DNA from 4 places in the Stappia sp. genome. Region 1 is predicted to be linked to each of the others. Evidence: predicted binding sites of a transcription regulator. Region 1 holds the regulator's gene; each other region holds the start of a gene.
The links. The regulator PhoB, encoded in region 1, activates phosphate uptake and scavenging genes when phosphate is short. The targets are predictions, from matches to a motif close to TGTCATNNANCTGTCAT.
Positions count from the first base shown of each region.

Region 2: the regulator PhoB is predicted to act here: its motif matches at 3,292-3,308, upstream of ABL312_RS09315 (TIGR03364 family FAD-dependent oxidoreductase).
Region 3: the regulator PhoB is predicted to act here: its motif matches at 1,377-1,393, upstream of phnF (phosphonate metabolism transcriptional regulator PhnF).
Region 4: the regulator PhoB is predicted to act here: its motif matches at 2,709-2,725, upstream of phnC (phosphonate ABC transporter ATP-binding protein).

Region 1 is NZ_CP157793.1:511,654-516,575, reverse strand. It holds gene ABL312_RS02350 (aspartate aminotransferase family protein) at 1-731, opposite strand, end outside; gene ABL312_RS02345 (GcrA family cell cycle regulator) at 1,308-1,838, shown strand; gene phoB (phosphate regulon transcriptional regulator PhoB) at 2,104-2,802, opposite strand; gene phoU (phosphate signaling complex protein PhoU) at 2,844-3,548, opposite strand; gene pstB (phosphate ABC transporter ATP-binding protein PstB) at 3,610-4,371, opposite strand; gene pstA (phosphate ABC transporter permease PstA) at 4,435-4,922, opposite strand, start outside.
Region 2 is NZ_CP157793.1:2,117,196-2,122,117, forward strand. It holds gene ABL312_RS09300 (MFS transporter) at 1-131, shown strand, start outside; gene ABL312_RS09305 (siderophore-interacting protein) at 116-1,219, shown strand; gene phnX (phosphonoacetaldehyde hydrolase) at 1,236-2,048, opposite strand; gene ABL312_RS09315 (TIGR03364 family FAD-dependent oxidoreductase) at 2,067-3,194, opposite strand; gene ABL312_RS09320 (LysR substrate-binding domain-containing protein) at 3,345-4,271, opposite strand; gene ABL312_RS09325 (sulfite reductase flavoprotein subunit alpha) at 4,482-4,922, shown strand, end outside.
Region 3 is NZ_CP157793.1:3,001,112-3,006,033, forward strand. It holds gene phnH (phosphonate C-P lyase system protein PhnH) at 1-538, opposite strand, end outside; gene phnG (phosphonate C-P lyase system protein PhnG) at 538-1,008, opposite strand; gene phnF (phosphonate metabolism transcriptional regulator PhnF) at 1,463-2,215, shown strand; gene ABL312_RS13510 (FAD/NAD(P)-binding oxidoreductase) at 2,435-3,736, shown strand; gene ABL312_RS13515 (DUF5368 domain-containing protein) at 3,750-4,103, shown strand; gene ABL312_RS13520 (hypothetical protein) at 4,153-4,599, shown strand; gene ABL312_RS13525 (hypothetical protein) at 4,742-4,922, opposite strand, start outside.
Region 4 is NZ_CP157793.1:2,025,174-2,030,095, reverse strand. It holds gene phnE (phosphonate ABC transporter, permease protein PhnE) at 1-603, opposite strand, end outside; gene phnD (phosphonate ABC transporter substrate-binding protein) at 750-1,754, opposite strand; gene phnC (phosphonate ABC transporter ATP-binding protein) at 1,799-2,671, opposite strand; gene ABL312_RS08890 (M23 family metallopeptidase) at 2,861-4,249, opposite strand; gene ABL312_RS08885 (ferritin-like domain-containing protein) at 4,452-4,922, opposite strand, start outside.

The DNA.
Region 1 (4,922 bases):
TTGGCGATCGCCATGATGTCCGGCGCGATGCCGGCCCATTCGTGCGCGAAGAGCTTGCCGGTGCGCCCGACGCCGGTCTGCACCTCGTCGAAGATCAGCAGGATGCCGGCCTCGTCGCAGAGCGCACGCAGCCCGCGCAGGCACTCGGTCGGCAGCGGCCGGATGCCGCCCTCGCCCTGGATCGGCTCGACCAGGATCGCCGCCGTCGTCTCGTCGATGGCGGCCCGCAGCGCGTCATGATCGCCGAAGGGCACCTGCACGAAGCCGGGCGCCTTCGGCCCGAAGCCTTCCAGATATTTTTCCTGCCCGCCGGCCGCGATGGTCGCCAGCGTGCGGCCGTGAAACGCGCCTTCGATGGTGACGATGGTCACGCGCTCCGGCTCGCCCCTGACATAGAAGTACCGCCGCGCGGTCTTGATCGCGCATTCCAGCGCCTCGGCGCCGGAGTTGGTACAGAACACCTTGTCCGCGAAGGTCGCCTCGCACAGCCGCTGCGCGAAACGCTCCTGCCCCTCGATGGCATAGAGGTTGGACACATGCCACAGCTTGTCCGCCTGCGCCTTGAGCGCGGCGACCAGATGCGGATGGCTGTGGCCGAGGGAGTTGACCGCGATGCCGGCGGCGCAATCGAGGAAACGGCGGCCGTCGGTGGTCTCCAGCCACACACCTTCCCCGCGGGCGAACTCCAGGTCCGCACGGTTGTAGGTCCGATAGAGAGATGACTCCGCCATATCCGCCTCGCTCCTGTCCGCCACGCCCATGACCGGCCGCTCCTGCGGACCCTACCGACCGGCCGTCGCGCGGGCCGACCCGCGTGCGGGCCGGGCATCAATCGTGATCGTCTCGCGTATCGTGATCGTCTCGAGATCCTCGTCGCGGACCGACCCGCCGGACGCCGCACCGCATCCCCCTGGCAGGACACTCCGCCGACCAAACACGCCCCAAAACAGACCAAACACGCCCCAAAACATATGTGCCGCCCGAAAGAGGCGGCACGGCAACTTGCGCCGTTATACACCGCGCGGACCTGAGAAAGTCAATCGAATAGGCAGGTCCCGCATCCTGCGCCCTTGAGTCAGCAAGCAGCCTTTTTTGGGGAAAACCGCCGCAATCCCCAGGTGAATCGGGCCGATGACTTGCAGAAAAAACGCGGCATATTGTAGTTTCTCAGTCAAGAAATACGACATCTCGTGTGCATGACTCACTTTCGCCCCAAAATCCGGCGATCAGCGGAGTGCCCGTAGGAGCGGGCCGGTAACCGGCCGTTAACCAGATGTCAGGTCCCGAACCAAGACGGAGTGTGGCGCATGTCCTGGACAAGCGAACGTGTCGAGCTGTTGAAGAAGCTCTGGGGTGACGGACTGAGCGCCAGCCAGATCGCCGGGGAGCTCGGCGGCGTGACACGCAATGCCGTCATCGGCAAGGTTCACAGGCTCGGGCTTTCGGGGCGGGCGAAGACCGCCGTCGCCGGCAACGCCAAGAGCCGCAAGACGGCGAAGACGGCCGCCAACGACAGCCAGACGCCGACGACCGCGCCCGAGAGCATGCCGCAGAGCGTCGGCGCGACCGCGCTCAAGGCCGAGACGGCGCCCGCGCCCCAGGCCAAGCCCGAGGAAAAGCCGGTCGCGGAACTCGTGCCCATCGCCAAGCGCGCCACCATCCTGACGCTCACCGAGCGCACCTGCAAATGGCCGATCGGCGATCCGACCAGCAAGGATTTCCACTTCTGCGGTCACGCGTCCAATCCGGGCGTTCCCTACTGCCCGTATCATTGCCGCATGGCCTATCAGCCGGCGACCGACCGGCGCCGCGACCGCTCCAAGGCCGCCGCCGGCTGACGGCGCCCTCGGCGCGGTGCGAGCCGCCAGGAGGGCCGGTTTCAGGACGGCCGGATCGGGATTTGAAAAAGGGCCCCAAGCGGGCTCCCTGCCTCTCCGATCCCGGATCTCCGCTTCGCGGCGCCCGGGATGACGACCTTGCAAGGCTTTGTCAGCAGTCTGAGGGCGCCGCGCGGCGCCCTTTTTGGTGTTGTCCGGATAGTGTTGTCCGGATCGTCGTCGCGAACGCGCGTGTCCTTGCCGAATGGACAGCGCGCGTTCGCGATCAGGACGCGGCGGCGAACTGGTCGTTGAAGGCGTAGCCCGCGCCGCGCACGGTGCGGATCGGATCCATCATCCGCCCCCGATTGATCGCCTTGCGCAGCCGGCCGACGTGGACGTCCACCGTGCGCTCGTCGACATAGACGTCATGGCCCCACACGCCGTCGAGCAGCTGCTCGCGCGAGAACACCCGGCCGGGCGACGTCATCAGGAACTCAAGCAGGCGGAACTCCGTGGGCCCGAGATGGATCTCGCGGCCCGCGCGGCGCACCCGGTGGGTCTCGCGGTCGAGCTCCAGATCGCCCGCCCGCAGAAGCGAGGACACGACCTCGGGCTTCGCCCGGCGCAACATGGCGCGCACCCGCGCCATGAGCTCGGGGATGGAGAAGGGTTTCACGACATAATCGTCGGCCCCGGTCGCCAGCCCGCGAATGCGCTCCTGCTCCTCGCCGCGCGCGGTGAGCATGATCACCGGCAGCCGCTCCGTTTCGCTGCGCGAGCGCAGACGACGGCACAGCTCGATGCCGGACAGGCCTGGCAGCATCCAGTCGAGAAGCAGAAGATCGGGCTGGCTTTCGCGCAGCAACAGTTCCGCCTCGTCGCCGCGCGTGCAGGTCTCGACGGTATAGCCTTCCGCCTCGAGGTTGTAGCGCAGCAGCAGGATGAGAGGTTCCTCGTCCTCGACAACAAGAACCTTCGGCATGCGTATCTACCCTTGTCTCGCCAGGTCCAATGGCGGCCGCGTCAGGACGCGGCGCCGACGCTCGTCTCGTCGACCTTCGGCCGCTCGTCCATCGGCTGGGTGCCCGTCACCATGTAGATGACGTTTTCCGCGATGTTGGTGGAGTGGTCGCCGATGCGCTCGATGTTCTTGGCGCAGAACAGAAGATGCGCGCACATGGTGATCTGGCGCGGGTCTTCCATCATGTAGGTGAGCAATTCGCGGAAGATCGAGGTGTAGAGCGCGTCGATCTCGTCGTCGCGGTCGCGCACCGTCTGGGCGGCTTCGTCGTCGCGATTGGCATAGGCATCGAGCACGGTCTTCATCTGCTGCTGCGCCAGCTCGCTCAAATGCTCGACGCCTTGCGCGAATTTCTTGCTGTCGAAGGCGCCTTCGATGGCGATGACGCGCTTGGCGACGTTCTTGGCCAGATCGCCGACCCGCTCCAGATCGTTGCAGATGCGCATGGCGGCGACCACGTCGCGCAGGTCCTGCGCCACCGGCTGACGGCGGGCGATCAGCAGAATGGTCTGCTCCTCGACCTCGTGCTGCAGAAGGTCGACGCGCCGGTCGGTGGAAATGACCCGGCGGGCGAGATCCTTGTCCATGCGCACCAGCGCGGAAATCGCGTCGGACAGCATGACTTCGGTGAGCCCGCCCATTTCCGACACGCGGCCGGCAACGGCTTTCAGCTCATCGTCGAAGGACGTCACTGTATGATCAGGCATTTTATAACTCCTAGACAGCGCGCGGATCTTGTCCCGGCGCCGGACGTCGCGGTATGCGTCCTCAGCCGAAGCGGCCGGTGATGTAGTCCTGGGTGCGCTTGTCGTGCGGGTTCGTGAAGATCTCCTTCGTCTCCCCTTCCTCGACCAGATTGCCGAGGTGGAAGAAGGCGGTGCGCTGCGACACGCGCGCCGCCTGCTGCATGGAGTGCGTCACGATGACGATCGTGTAGTTTTCGCGCAACTCGTCGATCAGTTCCTCGATCTTCGCCGTGGCGATCGGGTCGAGCGCGGAGCACGGCTCGTCCATCAGGATCACCTCGGGGCTCACCGCGATGGCGCGCGCGATGCACAGGCGCTGCTGCTGACCGCCCGACAGACCCGTGCCCGGTTCCTCCAGACGATCCTTCACTTCTTCATAGAGGCCCGCCTTCTGAAGGCTGGAGGCGACGATGTCGTCGAGCTCGCTCTTGTTGCGCGCAAGCCCGTGGATGCGCGGGCCGTAGGCGATGTTGTCGTAGATCGACTTGGGGAACGGGTTCGGCTTCTGGAACACCATGCCGACCTTGGCGCGCAGCTGCACCGGATCGACCTTGGGATCGTAGATGTCTTCCCCGTCGATGCGGATGTCGCCGACCACCCGACAGATGTCGATGGTGTCGTTCATCCGGTTGAGGACGCGCAGGAAGGTCGACTTGCCGCAGCCCGACGGTCCGATGAAGGACGTCACGGTGCGATCGGCGATGTCGAGCGTCACGTCCTTGATGGCCTGGGTGTCCCCGTAAAAGACCTGGACGTTCCTGGCCGCGATCTTGGGCTCTTTCATTTGAACGGCTTCCTTCACAACAGGCATTTCGTTCATGGCTTTATCCTTCCTCGCCCGCGGCGATTACCAACGACGCTCGAACCGGCGGCGGAGAATGATGGCCAGGATGTTCATGGTCATCAGGAACAACAACAAGACGATGATGCCGCCCCACGCCTTTTCGTAAAAGGCGAAGTCGGCGCGCGCGGCCCAGGTGTAGATCTGCGCCGGCATCGCGGAGTTCGGATCGGTGAAGCCCGCGATGAAGCCGTCCGGATACCCGCGGGCGACAAAGCCCACCATACCGATCAGCAGCAGCGGCGCGGTCTCGCCGAGCGCCTGCGCCAGACCGATGATGGTGCCGGTGAGAATGCCCGGCATGGCAAGCGGCAGCACGTGGTGAAACACCGCCTGCATCTTCGAGGCGCCGACGCCCAGCGCCGCGTCGCGAATGCTCGGCGGCACCGCCTTCAGCGAGGCGCGCGTCGAGATGATGATCGTCGGCAGCGTCATCAGCGTCAGCACCAGACCGCCGACCAGCGGCGCGGACTGCGGCAGATGCGCGAACTGGA
Region 2 (4,922 bases), 1.6 Mb from region 1:
ACCGGGCAGGCCTCGAGACAGTGCTCGGTGCCGGGGCGTTTCTTTCCCTTTTCGCCGCCGCGCTGGCCGCACGCGAAGTCCGCGCGCAACGGCTCCCCAAGGAGGTTCCCACATCATGTCATCCCCGCTGACCCGGCCGTGCCCCGCCGAGCGGTCCTCCAGCACCGTGGCGCTGAGCGATCCGGACGCTGCGTTCTCCGCCCTGTGCGAGGATATGGCGGAGCATGGCCTCACCCCCGAACGGCCGTCGGCCGGCTGCGCGCGGGTCGAGGTCGACGGCATGACGCTGTCGCTGCAAACCTCGGCCAATCACCTCGTGATCGACGTTACCGCCCCCGGCGCCAGCGGGCTTTTCTTCCTCAAGGAGGCGGTGACGCAGCATATTCTGCGGATCGATGCCGCCGCCGGCGCGGCGATGACCTGGTCGGACGGCGGTGCGGCCGACCGCCCCCCGAATTTTCAGGAAGGGCGCGTGGAAGGGGTCGATCATCTCGGCGACGATCTGCTCCGCCTGGACCTCTCCGTGGCCGACGCAGGGGCCTTCGCCCGGGACGGATTGCACGTCAAGGCGATGATCCCGGCGCGACACGACCGCCCGCCCGTGTGGCCCCGCGTCGCCGCCAACGGCACGACCATCTGGCCGAAGGGGGCGGATGAACTGCACGTGCGCTATTACACGCTGCGCCGGGTCGATGTTGAGGCCGGGCGGGTGTGGATCGATGTGGTTCTGCATCCGGGCGGGCGGATCGCGGGCTGGTGCGAAACCGCGCGCCCCGGCGCGCGCATCGGTCTCATGGGGCCGGGCGGCGGCGCGCTTCCGGCGGGCGACGGGCCCGCGCTGATCGTCGGCGACCGCACCGCGCTTCCCGCCATCGCCCGGCTTCTGGAGGACATGCCGGACGCACCGCGCGCCACCGTCGTGGTTCCGCGTGTCCGCTTGCGCGATGGGGGGGCCTATCTGCCGGACAGCACCCACGACCTCGTGGAACTCGACCCGACGATCTTCACCGACCCGTCGGCCTTGAGCGAGGCGGTGGGCGATGCCGCACGGCTCGCCGGCGGTCCGGCCCGTGCCTGGTTCGGCGGCGAGTTCGACGCGGCGCTGGCCATGCGCCGGTTGTTTCGCCAGGAGCTGGGACTGAGCAAGGGGACGCAGATGAGCGTCGCCTATTGGCGCCGCGGCCGGGTCACCGACGCCTCGGCCGCGGACGAGCATTGATCCCCGCTCTCGGGCCCTACGCCGCCAGCGGCCGCGTCCCTTGCGCCAGACGCGCATCGATCTGCTCCACGATTGCGGGCAGATCCGCCACCGTGTCGATGACGAAATGCGCCCCCGCCGCCTCGAGCCGGGCGGTGGCGCGCGCGCGGGCCGCCGCGCGCTCCGTCTCCGACAGCGCGGCGAGGTCCTCCGCCGACAGGCCGACCTCGTTGCCGGTCATGGCCACGCCCACCGTCCAGGTCCCGGCCGCGACGCCTTCGGCGATGCCGACCGGCGTGTCGTCGACCTTCACCACCTTTGCCGCATCGTCGATCTGGAGATCGAGGAAACACTTCCACATCATCACCGCCGTCGGGCGGCCGGTCCACAGATCCTCCGCGCACACCAGATTGTCCGGCGCATAGCCCTGCGCCTCGGCGAGCGGCAGAACGCGCTCCATGATGTCGCGGGTGTAGCCGGTGGTGGAGCCGATCCTCAGCCCGCGCGCCCGCAACGCGCGCACCGCGTCGGCCGCGCCGGGCACCAGATCGGCGTAGTCGGTGACGACGGCGGCATTGAGCGGCACGAAGACCTCATAGATGCGCCGCGCCGCCGCTTCGTCGAAATCGCCGCCATGGACCTTGCGCCACTGGCTGGCGACGCTGTCGAGCTTGCCGAGTTCGCGGATGTGGTCGAGCTTGGGCAGCCCCATCGGACCGCGTGCTTCCTCGACCGTCAGTTCGATGTCGAAGTCGCGGAAGACCTTGACGAAGGCTCCCATGGGCGCGCGCGAGCCGAAATCGACCATCGTGCCGGCCCAGTCGAACACGGCGGCTTCCAGTTTCGTCATCTCAAGTCTCCGTTGCGCTCAGCTGTCGAGAAGATCGGCGACCACTTCCTCGCCGAGCGCGAAGGCCGTGGAGGCGCCTGTACCGCCGGTGACCACGAGCAGACGCACGGCGTCGCTGGGGCGGTCGAAAAGGATCACGTCGTCCGCGCTCGCGTAGGTGCCGGTCCAGCGCTCGACCACCTGGCGGCCGGGAAGGTCCAGCACCCGGTCCAGTTCGCCGAGGATCAGATTGTCGACCCGCTCGCTGGCGAAGGGCTCCGGCGCCTCGCCATAGACATGGCTGTCGCCGACGACGAGCGATCCGTCCGCCGACTGCACGGCGATCAGATGAATGCCGGCGGCAAGCTCGTCCGCCTGTTCGCGGTCCAAAACGCCGCGCAGCGCCCGGGCCTGCGGCAGGGCCGCATAGCCCTCGTAGCGCACCAGGCTGAGATCGGACATTACGGCGGCGCCGAGCCTTGTGGGCACCTGCGGCGCGACGCGCAGCATCTGCAGCGTGCAGACCCTGAGGCCCGCGGCACGCAGCCGATCCGGAAAGAGCGACTTGAGGTCGTCGCCCGGACAGACGATGACGCCGCCGGCCTCGATCGTGCCGCGCGAGGTCTCCAGCCGGCCGTCCTCCACCGCATGCACCTGGGTGTTGCGCAGAAAGGTCACGCCCTGGCTTTCCTCCAGCCAGGCGGCGAGCCGCGGCACCGCGTCCTTGCTCTCCACGCGCGCCTCATGCGGGCTGTAGAGGATCGCCGCCGCGTCGTCGGCGCGCAGTGACGGCACATGCTCGCGCGCCTCGCGCGTATCGATCAGCCGGCAGCCCTCGCCCATCTCCGTCTCGAGAAAGGCGGACAGCACCTCGCCCGCCTCCGGACGCCGGCCGACCACCACGAGGCCGCGATGCAGCACGTCGACGCCCGCCTTCGGTCCCACCTCGAGCCAGACGTCGCGGCTGCGCTTTGCCCGGGCCCAATGCGTGCCGCGCTGCTGACCGGTGACCGTGACGAACCCGAAGTTGCGCACCGAGGCGCCGACGGCGTGCGCCTCGCGGTCGATCACGACCACGCGCTTGCCGCGCTGGCGGGCCGCATGGGCCGTCGCCAGACCGATGATCCCGGCCCCGACGACCGCGATGTCGTAGGAGGATGTGCTCATCTCGCTCTCCGTTCCGCAAAAGGCGCCGTGCGGGCGCTGCGCCGCAACGGCGTGACAGCCCGGCGCGGCGCTCTCGGCTCCGGGCTAGAGATGCAATGTAACAAATTTATGAAATTTAATTATTTATAGCTTCAAGCTATATACCCGTCATCAAACCTTATGCGGGATCGCCGGCCCGTCGTCCGCTGCAACCGCCACCCCCTCGGCCACCCCCTCGAACAGCGCGCGGATGACGCCGATCTCGCGCATGCCCTTCAAGGTCACGAGGTAATGGTTGCAGGTGAGCGCCGGCGCCTCGACCCGCAGCAGACGAAAGGCGGCGTCCGGCCCGAGCCGGCCGTAATCCTGGAATTCGCCGTCGAGCGCCATGCCGATGCCGATGCCGGCGGACGCCGCCGACACCACCGGCTCGGAAGACAGCAGCTCCAGCGCCACCTCCAGGTGAAGCCCCGCCTCGGCCAGCGCCTCGTCGATGATCTGCCGGGTGCCCGAGGTCTTCTCGCGCTGAAGGATCGGATATCCGGCGAGATCGCGCCAGGTGACCGTGTCACGCCCGGCGAGCGGGTGATCGCGCGCCGTCACCGCCACGACGCGGTCCTTGCGCAGGAACACGGCATCGCAGGATTTCGGCGGGTGTTTCGCCGTGATGCAGGCGGCGTCGATCTCGCCGTTTTCGAGCCGCTGGACGATTTCGAGGCTGCCGAGCATGCGGGTCTCGACGCTGATTTTCGGGAAACGGCGCATGAAATCGGCGATCAGCGGCATGGCGTATTGATGGGTCGAGAAGCCGATGCGCAAATGCCCCGTTTCCAGACCGCGCTCGTCGCGCAGCAGCGCGTCGATGTCGCTGAGCCCGAGCAGGACGGTGCGCGCCTTGGGCAGCAGCGCCCGCCCGATCCGGCTGAGGGTCAGCGTGTGCCCGTCGCGCAGGAACAGCCGTGCGGCGCATTCGCTTTCCAGCGCCCGCAATTGCGTGGAGACCGAGGGCTGCGACACGCCGAGCTCGCGGGCCGCCCGCGTGAAGCTGCCGGTGCGCGCGACGGCCTCGAAGGCCTTCAACTGACTGATGGACACCATCCCCGCCTCCCGCTTCGCCGCGTCCCACGCACGCCGCGCGACCCGTGCCGTGCGTCACGCGATGGGGTAGGCCCGCCCGCGCGCGCTGTCCAGCGCCGGCGTCCGCAGCGGCGCTTGACCGCGCGCGCCGCCCTGCGCCCGATGGCACGGCAAGGATGGCACCCCGGTTGCATACGCAGCAGCGGTATTCAAGACGAGGTGAGATATCCCATGCAACACGCTCTTCCCGTTGCCGCGGCCGACCAGGGTCCGTCCGAGATCCATATCCTGTTCGGAACCCAGACCGGCACCACCGAAATGGTGGCCTCCGACATCGAGGATGCGCTGGTCGACAAGGGATTTCCGGTGCCGGCCCCGCGCGGTCTCGACGAGGTCGAGCCGCGGGATCTTGCGACGCTCGGCACCGTCCTGATCGTGTGCTCGAGCTACGGCGACGGCGGGTTCCCGGACGCGGCCGCTCCCTTCTACGAGGCGCTGACGGGGCCGGACGCCCCGGACCTGAGCGGGGTCGACTTCGCGGTGCTGGGGTTCGGCGACAGCAGCTACGACGATTTCTGCGCCGCCGGGCGCAAGCTGGACGAGGCGCTCGCGGCGCGCGGCGCCGCGCGTCTTCATCCCCGCGGCAGTTGCGACATCGTCTATGAAACCGAG
Region 3 (4,922 bases), 2.2 Mb from region 1:
AGAGCGCGCGGTTCGCCGCCCGCTGCGCGACGAAGTCCTCGGCAAGGCCGCAGGGCGCGAGGGCGGTCGACCCGTCGATGCCGGGCCCTTCGAGCGTCAGAGCCGGACCGCCCTCAAGGGCGGCAACGGCGAGCACCAGCGTCGCGCCGCGATCCGGATACTCCTGCGTTCCGGCTGAAAGCGCGGCCATGTCCGGCACCGCCTCCGCCGTATCGGCGAAGACGAAGGCCGCCGTGCCGAGATCGTCGACGACCGGACAGCCGCAATGGAACGCAAGCCACGCCTTGATCGCCGGGGTGGCGAGCGCGGGCGACAGCCAGACCGGCGTGTCGGGATCGGCGAGCGTCAGCGCCACGGCGGCGAGACCGGGCGTCATCGGCGCGGGGGGCTGCGGCGGCCCGGCCTCGACGGCGAGCGGCTGCACCGTGCCCGGGCGCGCCATCGCCTGCATCAGCGCATGAAAGGCGGCCTGCGCATCGAGCACGGGATCGGCGAAGCCCCCCTCGACGGCGGCTGCGGAAAAGCCTGTCGCGGACATCAGTCGTCCCCCCGCACCATTGTGAAGAAATCGACCTTGGTCGCGGCGGCCTCGCGGCGCACCTGCGACACCTCGGCGGCGCGCGCGGCGGCGAGCGGCGCGCAGACCGCCCGCTCCACGTCGGCGCGGCGGGTACCTTGCGACCAAAGGGCGGCGAGGATCGCCGACAGCCGGGCCTTGGCACGGTCCTGGCCGAGCGCATAGGCGTGACCGACCGTCCCGTCCGCAAGCCGCACGGTGGCGCGGGTGACCGCCGCCTCGCCCAGATTGAAGGGCGCGCCGTCGCCGCCGATGCGCCCGCGCACCATCACCAGACCGACCTCCGGACCGCGCACGGGCGCGGCGTCCGGCAACGGCTCCAGCGCCTCGGCACAGGCGGCAATCTCGGCGCGCGGCGAGGCCGCGAGCACATCCATCAGGGTCTTCAGTCCCGCCGCATCGGGCGGCACCGGCGTTGCATCAACCGACATCCCTTGCTCCGCTTTTCGGGCCGCACGCCGCGCGCCCGACCTGTCCCCGGACCGCGCCCCGCGCAGTCCCTGTTCGCTTCAACCACGCGGGGCGCGCGGTTCCCTGTCACTGCAACCGCGCGCCCCGCGCGGTGCCTTAATCGTGCGGCCACCCCGCGCGGCCCCGTCTTTCCGCCGCCTGGCATCCTGCCGCCGTCCCGACTGCCAGACCCCGGCACCGGCCCCTTCCGGCCCGTCCCCGGCTCTTTCCCGGGCCATGGGTCAGGGTCGAACCGGCGTCGCGTCTGGTCCGCCGGGCCGTTCTAACCCGCTCGGCATATTTATATAGTTTTATAGACAACCAACGAAGGGAAATCTACCCCTTCGAGATGACGGGTTGATGACGCCGGACAGATCGCTACAAACGGCGAAGAGACGCGGCCGACAGCCTGCGGCAACGAAGGAGACGCAGCGGGTGGGGGAACTGGAACGGCGCAGCGGCGTGGCGCTCTGGCGGCAGATCGCCGACGACATCCGCGCGGCCATCGGCAATGGCGCCTATGACGAGACGGGCAAGCTGCCGACGGAAGCCGCGCTGGCCGCGCAATTCGACGTCAACCGCCATACCGTGCGCCAGGCGCTGGCAGCGCTCGCCCGCGACGGGCTGGTGACCACCGTCCAGGGACGGGGCACCTCCATCGTGCCGCACAACCGCGTCACCTATCCGATCGGCCCGCGCACCCGCTTTTCCGCCGGTCTCGGCGGACAGGTCGCCCGCGCCACGACACGGCTGGTCGAGGCGGTCACGGAGCCGGCCAGCGAGGCAGTCGCCAAGGCGCTGCATCTGGCGCCTGACACGCCCGTGATCCGGCTGGAAAGCGTGGGCGAGGCCGACGGCACGTCGCTGTCGCGGGCGACGAGCTGGTTCGACGCCGACCGCTTCGCCGAGCTTCCCGCCCATTACGCCCGCGACCCGTCGATCACCCGGGCGCTGGCGGCCTGCGGCGTGACCGACTATGTGCGCGTCGCGACCGAGATTTCCGCCGCCCCCGCCACAAGCGCCGACCGGGCCGATCTCGGCTTGCAGCCGGGCGCCGTCGTGCTCGTCACCATCGCCGTGAACGCCGATCCGCAGGGACGGCCGATCCAGTACAGCCGCACCCGCTTCGCCGCCGAGCGCGTCCGCCTCGCGGTGCACTCGGAAACCGACACGCCGTCCGAGACCTGAGACCCGGAATGACGCCCGGAAACCGGGCTGTTCAGGCGGCTTGCGACTTTAGGCGCATTTGAAACACCACTTTTTTTTCGGCGGATTGCGAAAAATCAACGCGACCGATGGGCGGGCGCTCTTTAATTCACATTAACGAATGTATTCACTCCGTGCGGGGACGTTCGGGCGTGCCTGGCGCGCCGGAACGCGGGTCGCCGGGGAACCGGGAGAAACGCCTTGCAGACCACCAGACGCAATTTCCTCGCCCTGTCCGCCGGCCTCGCGGCCCTGTCCACGGTTCCCGCCGCGCGCGCCGCGCAGACGGTGAAGACGGACGCCCGCATCCTCATTCTGGGCGCCGGCGCGGCCGGCACGGCGCTCGCCAACCGGCTGATGGATCGGCTCGACGGCGCGAAGGTCACCATTCTCGATCCGCGCAAGGACCATTACTACCAGCCCGGCTTCACGCTGATCGCCGCCGGCCTCAAGCCGGCCGACTATTCCACCACCGCCACCGCCGACTGGCTGCCGCGCGACGTGGACTGGATCGCGGAAGGCGCCGCGGAGATCGATCCGGACGCGAAGCGCGTGGTGACCACGAGCGGCAAATCCATCGCCTATGACTATCTGGTGGTGGCCGCCGGTCTGAAGCTCGACTTCGAGGCCATCGAGGGCATGTCGCTCGATCTCGTCGGCACCAACGGCATCGGCGCGGTCTATGCCGGCCCGGACTACGCCGCCCGAACCTGGGCGGAGATGGACCGCTTCACCGAAAAGGGCGGCGTCGCGCTCTTCACCCGTCCGGCGACGGAAATGAAATGCGCCGGCGCGCCGCTCAAATACACCTTCCTCACCGACGACTATGCGCGGCGCAAGGGCACCCGGGCCAAGACCGAGATCGTCTACGCCGCCCACAACAAGACCTTCTTCTCGGTGCCGATCGTCAACGAGAAGGTGCGCATGCTGTTCGAGGATCGCGCCGTCGCGCCCGTCTACGACCACGTGATGACCGCGATCGACCCGGGCCGCAAGATCGCCACCTTCGACACGCCGGAGGGGCCCAGGGAGATCGGCTACGACTTCACCAACGTCATTCCGCCGATGCGCGCGCCCGATGTCGTGAAGAACAGCCCGCTCTCGTGGAAGACCGGCAAATGGGTCGACGAGGGCTGGGTCGAGGTCGACAAGCACAGCCTGCGCCACACCCGCTATCCAAACGTCTTCGCCGTGGGCGACGTCGCCGGCGTGCCCAAGGGCAAGACGGCGGCCAGCGTGAAATGGCAGGTGCCGGTGGTCGAGGACCATCTCGTCGCCCAGATCGCCGGACGCGAGAGCGACGCGCGCTACGACGGCTATACCTCCTGCCCGCTCATCACCCGGATCGGCCGGGCGATGCTGGTGGAGTTCGACTACAACAACAATCTCACGCCTTCCTTCCCCGGCGTGATCGCGCCGCTGGAAGAGCTGTGGATCTCCTGGCTGATGAAGGAGATCGCCTTGAAGGCCACCTACAACGCCATGCTGCGCGGCCGCGCGTAAGGGAGGAGCGACCATGAAGGATCTCACCTTTTCCACCATTCTCGCGGTGTTCGAGGAAATCTTCGGCCCCCTCCTGTTCTGGGGGCTCGTCGTCGCCGCCGTCGCGATCACCATCGCCTTCGTCTATGTCGTGGTGCGCGAGCACAGGCTCGAAGGCAGCCGCCTGCTGCGCGCGGAACTGATGGCCCCGGTCGGCGCCATCGCCGCCATCCTCTTCGTGCAATGGATCACCAGTTCGGGCTTTTCCGACATCGGCGGCCCGATCGACGTGATCGTCCTGATCGCCATCGGCGTCACCGGCGCCATCGGCCTGACGATCCTCGCCTATGTCGCACTGGCCGCCTTCACCCGCCGCGACGACGCCTAGGCGCCTCTTTCCCTTATCCCTTTCCTCCCAAGCACAAGGACGACCCTACATGTTCAGGAAACTGGTTCTCGCGCTCGCCGTCACGGCCGCCGCCGCCCTGCCGGTCAAGGCCGAGTCCGCCGACGGCACCAAGCCCGACCTCGTGACCGTGCTGGCCGCGCCCGACGCCCAGACGCAGATGATGGCGATGGTGCTCACCATGCAGTCGATGCAGCAGGGCGCGGGCACGCGCATCCTGCTGTGCGGTCCGGCCGCCGATCTTGCGCTCAAGGACGCGCCCGCCTCCGCCACCGCCCCGCAGAAGCCGCTCGGCATCGGTCCGCAGGACCTGATGAAGAAGCTGATGTCCGAGGGCACGCCGGTGGAGGTCTGCGCGATCTATCTTCCCAACCGCGACAGCGGTCCCGAGGTGCTGCTCGACGGCGTCGGCGTCGCCAAGCCGCCGCAGATGGCCGGTCACCTGATCGCGGAGAACGCGCGCATCCTGTCCTTCTGAGACGCGCGCGGCACAGACATCGGCCGCACGCGCCCCCGGCGCGTCGGCCCCGCCCGGGCACCCGCTGTCTCCCTCCTCTTCGGCGGCCCGGGCGTTTTTCCTCTCGCACCGACGCCGGCCTCGCCCGGCAGGCCCGCACAGCTCAGAACCTGCCGCTCCAGGGATGCACCGCCGGTCGCGCCTCGGGATGCGCGCGCAGGAAATGATGCAGCACATGCAAAAGCTCGCGCACGTGTCCGGCATCCCCGCGCGCCTGCGCGGCGCGAATGTCGTCGACGATCATGTCGCGGACGCTCTGTGTTCCGGTCTTCGCCGCCGAGAGA
Region 4 (4,922 bases), 1.5 Mb from region 1:
GATCTCCTGCAGCCGGCTGGCGCCGGTGGTGCGGATGCCCTCCACGGGGCGTTCGTCGATGGCCTCGACGGCCTCGGAGAACAGCTTGGAGATGATGCCGAGATTGTGCACGAAGATGGCGAGCACGCCCGGAAGCGGACCGAGGCCGACGACGGCGACGAAGAGCACCGCGAACACAAGGTCGTTGATCGCGCGGCTTGCATCCATCAGCCGGCGCATCGGGAAGACGATCCAGGCCGGGGCGATGTTGTTGGAGGCGAGCAGCGCCATCGGCGCGCCGAAGATGATCGACAGCACCGTGCCCCACAGCGCGATCTGAACCGTCTCCAGCATCTTGCGCAGATAGAGGTCGAGATCCGAGAAGTCGGGGCTCAGGAACTGGGCGATCATGCTGTCCAGGAAGTCGTTGCCCTGGAACAGACGGACCCAGTTGTTCATCTCCGTCGGGTAGTAGGACAGCGCCAGAAGAAGCATGATCACGCCGAGAATGACGGCGGTGCGGGCGATGTTTCCCCACTGCGGGCGCATCTGGGCGCGCACGGCCTCCGACAGGGCGTCGGAGGACAGGAGGGGGGCATCGATCCGGCTGTGTTGGGCGGTCATGCGCCGGTTTCCTTGTTTCATGGCGGTCGGCCCGTATCGCTTGACGGCGGCGGGCCCGCGAAAGAGACGGGCCGCGAGATCGTCGCGGCCCGCCGGAAGCTTTGGTCAGGGGGCGCTGCGGCGCGGGGCCGGAGCGCCGGACGGGCTCAGTAGCCGCCCTGGCCCACGACCTTGGCCTGCTCGGCAAGGTCGGCGAGCAGCGCTTCGGCGGCCTTGATGGCGTCCGCGTCGCCTTCGGCCTCGGCCTTCAGCTTGGCCTTGAACGCCTCGATCTGGCGCACGTCGAGCAGCTGGGCGTCGGAGGAGGCGAGGAACGGGCCCCAGCCGTCGGACAGGTTGGCGAGGATCTCGCGCTCGCGCTTGACCTTTTCCATGTCGCCGAAGCGGCCGTACTGCATGAAGAAGTAGTAGATCTTCTCCTTGGCGGCCTGCGGCAGGTCCTTGCGCCACACCATCGGATCGGACGGGATCAGCGGCGAACGCCAGATTTCCTTGATGCCGGCGGCCGCGTCCGGGTTGGACTTGGCGAGACGGGCGTAGATGGACTCGGTGTTGTTGGTGGCGACGTCGACCTGACCGGCGGCGACCGCCAGCGCGTTGCCTTCATGGTTCGACGAGGTCACGCGTGCGAAGCACTCTTCCGGCGTCGTGCCGTTCAGCGCCCACACGTAGTAGCCGGGGATCGCGAAGCCCGAGGTCGAGTTGGGATCGCCGTTGCCGAAGGTCAGCGTCTTGTCGCACTTCAGCACGTCTTCCAGAGAGTTCAGCGGGCTGTCCTTCTGGGTGATGAGCAGCGAGTGGTAGCCGCGCGAGCCATCGTCCTTGATGGTCTGGGCGAAGACTTCGCCGCCGGCCTTGTCCACGGCCTGGATCGCGGACTTGTTGCCGAACCACGCGACGTCGACCTGCTTGGCACCCATGCCGGCGATCACGCCCGCATAGTCGGAGGCGAAGAACGGCTTCACCTCGACGCCGAGCGACTCCGACATGTCGTTGAGGAACGGCATGAAGTTCTCTTCCAGCACCGAGGCGCTTTCGGTCGAGATGATGCCGAAATTGATGACCTCGGGCATCTGGCCCTGGTCTTCGGCGTGCGCGACGCCGGTGGCCGACAGCGCAAGCGCCGCCGCCGTGAGGACTTTCTTGAACATGGACTTCTCCTGCATCGAACCTGTGTCGCCCGTCTGTCGGGGCGTTACGCGTGTTGGACCGCTCTGGCGGCCACGGTGGGGACGGCTTGCGCGGCCGCGCCCCCATGTCCGACCGCACCGACTGCGTCGGCCGGTTCGGTCATGTCGGAGTCCGACAGCAAGTCGCTGCCGTAGAGTGCGGCGAGATCCGCCTTGCTGACGCCGCTCGTCGGGCCGTCGTAGACGAGCTCGCCGTGCTTGAGCGCAATGATGCGCTTGCAATGGCGGAAGGCGTGGTCGATCTGGTGCAGCGAGACGACGACGGTGACGCCGTCCTCGCGGTTGATGCGCGACAGCGTCTCCATCACCGTGTCGGCGGAGGCGGGATCCAGCGAGGCGATGGGCTCGTCGGCGAGGATGAGCCGGGCTTCCTGCGTCAGGGCCCGGGCGATGGCCGCGCGCTGCTGCTGGCCGCCCGACAGCCGCGAGGCGCGGCGATGGGCGAAGTCGACGATGCCGACCCGCTCGAGCGCCTGGAGCGCGCGGATCTTGTCGGAGCGGGTGAAGGCGCCGAAGGTCCCGCGCCAGGCCGGCGTCTTGCCAAGCCGCCCGGCGAGCACGTTCTTCAGCACGCTCAGACGGCTGACCAGATTGAACTGCTGGAAGATGACGCCGACATCGCGGCGCATGCGGCGGGCCTCGGCGGTGCGCCCGCCGTCGCTCTGCACGGTGCGGCCGAAGATCGAGATCGCGCGGTCGTTGCCGCGGTCGATGGTCTCCAGCCCGCAAATCAGACGGATGAGGGTGGACTTGCCCGATCCCGACGCGCCGATCAGCGCGACCATCTCGCCGTCGCCGATGGTCAGCGAGATATCCTTGAGAACCGGTTTGTTGCGCTCGAACGCCTTGCAGACGGAGCGGACTTCGATTGCTGTCATGCGTGGTACTCCTTGCCGCGGGAGGTACGCAAGGAGTGTTGCAGTTGAATGACAGCCGCGCCCGAGCGGAGACCCTCGGGGGAAACTGCGCCGGTTTTCCGGGGGCGCAAATGCGAAAACGGCGCCGTGTGGCGCCGTTTCGGACACGGTGTCAGTGTCTGGCGCCCCTTTTGACGCCAGTGCGCTTCGTCAGTGCTCCAGCAGCGGCTTCAGCGTTTCGCCGGCCCTGAGAAAACGTCCCGGATCCTCCGGACGGTCGTCGATGCGAACCTCGTAGTGAAGATGCGGGCCGGTGGAGCGCCCCGTCGAGCCCACCCTGCCGATGGTCTCCAGGGCGGAGACGGTCTGGCCTTCCTTCACCAGGATGCGGCTCATGTGGGCGAAGCGGGTGACGATGCCGCCGGGATGGCGCAGCTCGACCGACTTGCCGTAGCCGCCGTTGCGGCCGGCGAAGATCACCGTGCCGGGACCCGGCGCGCGGATCGCCGTGCCGCGCGGGGCGCGGAAGTCGGTTCCGGTGTGCATCGCCATGCGCCCGAGGAACGGATCGAGGCGGGGACCGAAATCGGAAGAAATAGGAGCGCCGGCAACGGGCCGTTCGAAGGGAATGCCGCGTGCGGCCTGCTTGATCTGGGCGAGCGTGCCGAGCGCCTGTTCGGCGCGGTGCAGACGCGCGTCGAAGCCGGTGCCGCTCAGCGGCACGAAGGGGCCGCCGAGGTCCGAGCCGGCCGGGATCTGCGGCACGCCGGCAAGCGTCAGGCCGAGCGAATCGGCGGTCGTCTTGATCCGCGCCGCGTCGCGTTCGGCGGTAACCGCGATGACGTCGAGCGCCAGATGCGTTTCCTCGTCCATGCGCTCGAGATCGTGGGTGACGGAGGCGATCAGATCGAGAGAGGCCGCGTCGGGCGCGGCTGCGGTGGCGAGGACCGGAGACGGCGCGTCGGCGCGGGGCGACATGCTGCCAAGGGCGGCCTGATCGCCCGGATTGCCGGCCGGGGCCGGCGGCGCGGCCAGGGGGGCGCCCACCGGGGCGGTCGATGGGGCCGCCGATGGGTCGGCATCCACCGCGGTCTGCGAGCCGCGCAGGTCGAGATCGGGCACAAGCGTGATCGGTTCGGCCTCGCCGCCGATGCCGCTGCCGTCCAGCACGGCGCCGAGGGCCAGCTGCGGATCGGTGCCATCGGGCTTGGTGCGCGGGCGGGGCCCGCCGATCGCCACCCGAATGCCGCTGTCGGCCGCCTTCTGCAGGACGGCGGCGACGCGTGACTGGCGGGTGTCGAGATCGCGCTGGCGCGCCACCACGTCTTCCAGCCGGTCTTCCAGCGAGCGCCGTTCCAGGACGTTTTCGCTGGTCAGCCGGTCGATGCGCGCGCGCAGGGCGGCGATTCGATCCTCGTAGGAGAGCTGCATCTCCGCCTGCTGCTTGGCGGAGGAATGGAGAATGTCGTCGCGCAGCACCAGATAGGCGGTCGCGCCGACATAGCCGACGGCCAGCAGCAGGCCGAGGCCGGTCGCAAGGCCCGCGACCCAGGGCGTCACGGTGAAGCTGCGCACGTGATCGCCCCGGGCGATGATCACGCGGTGCGGCTCCTTGCGTCTGCCGAAGGTGTGGGGAGGAGTGCCTGCCTGTCCCGTCATGCGTCGTCCGACCCGGTTGCTCGATACGCCAGCGCGGGAACTCCCGCGCGATTACTCATGGGTCGGATTAGAAAACATTAAGGTTAACAAATGCTGAGGCCGTGACCGCAGGGGCGCGGACCGAGCCGGGCCCTTGGCCCGTTCAGCCCGTCAGCCGCACGAGCGGGCGATAGAAGCCCGGCGTCAGGCCGGCCTCGGCGCGGGCGCGGTCGTTGAAGGGCGGTTTCAGCCCGCCCTTGAAATGCCGGCGCACCAGGTCCTGAAACCGGCGTTCGGGATCGCGGCCCTCGCGGTCGCACAGGAAGCGGAACCACTTGGCGCCGGCGTCGACGTGGCGTTTCTCGTCGCGATAGATGATGGCGAGAATGTCGGCGGTCGCCGCGTCGCCGAGCCCGCGTGCCTTGTCGATCATGGTCGGGGTGATGTCGAGCCCGCGCGCCTCCAGCACCAGGGGGATCACCGCAAGCCGCGCGGCGAGATCGTGGCCGGTGCTTTCCGCCGCTTCCCACAGGCCGTGATGGGCGGGAAGTGCGCCGTAATGCGAGCCGAGATCGATGAGGCGCTGGCGCAGCAGGGAAAAATGCTTCGCTTCCTCCAGGCCGACGCGCACCCA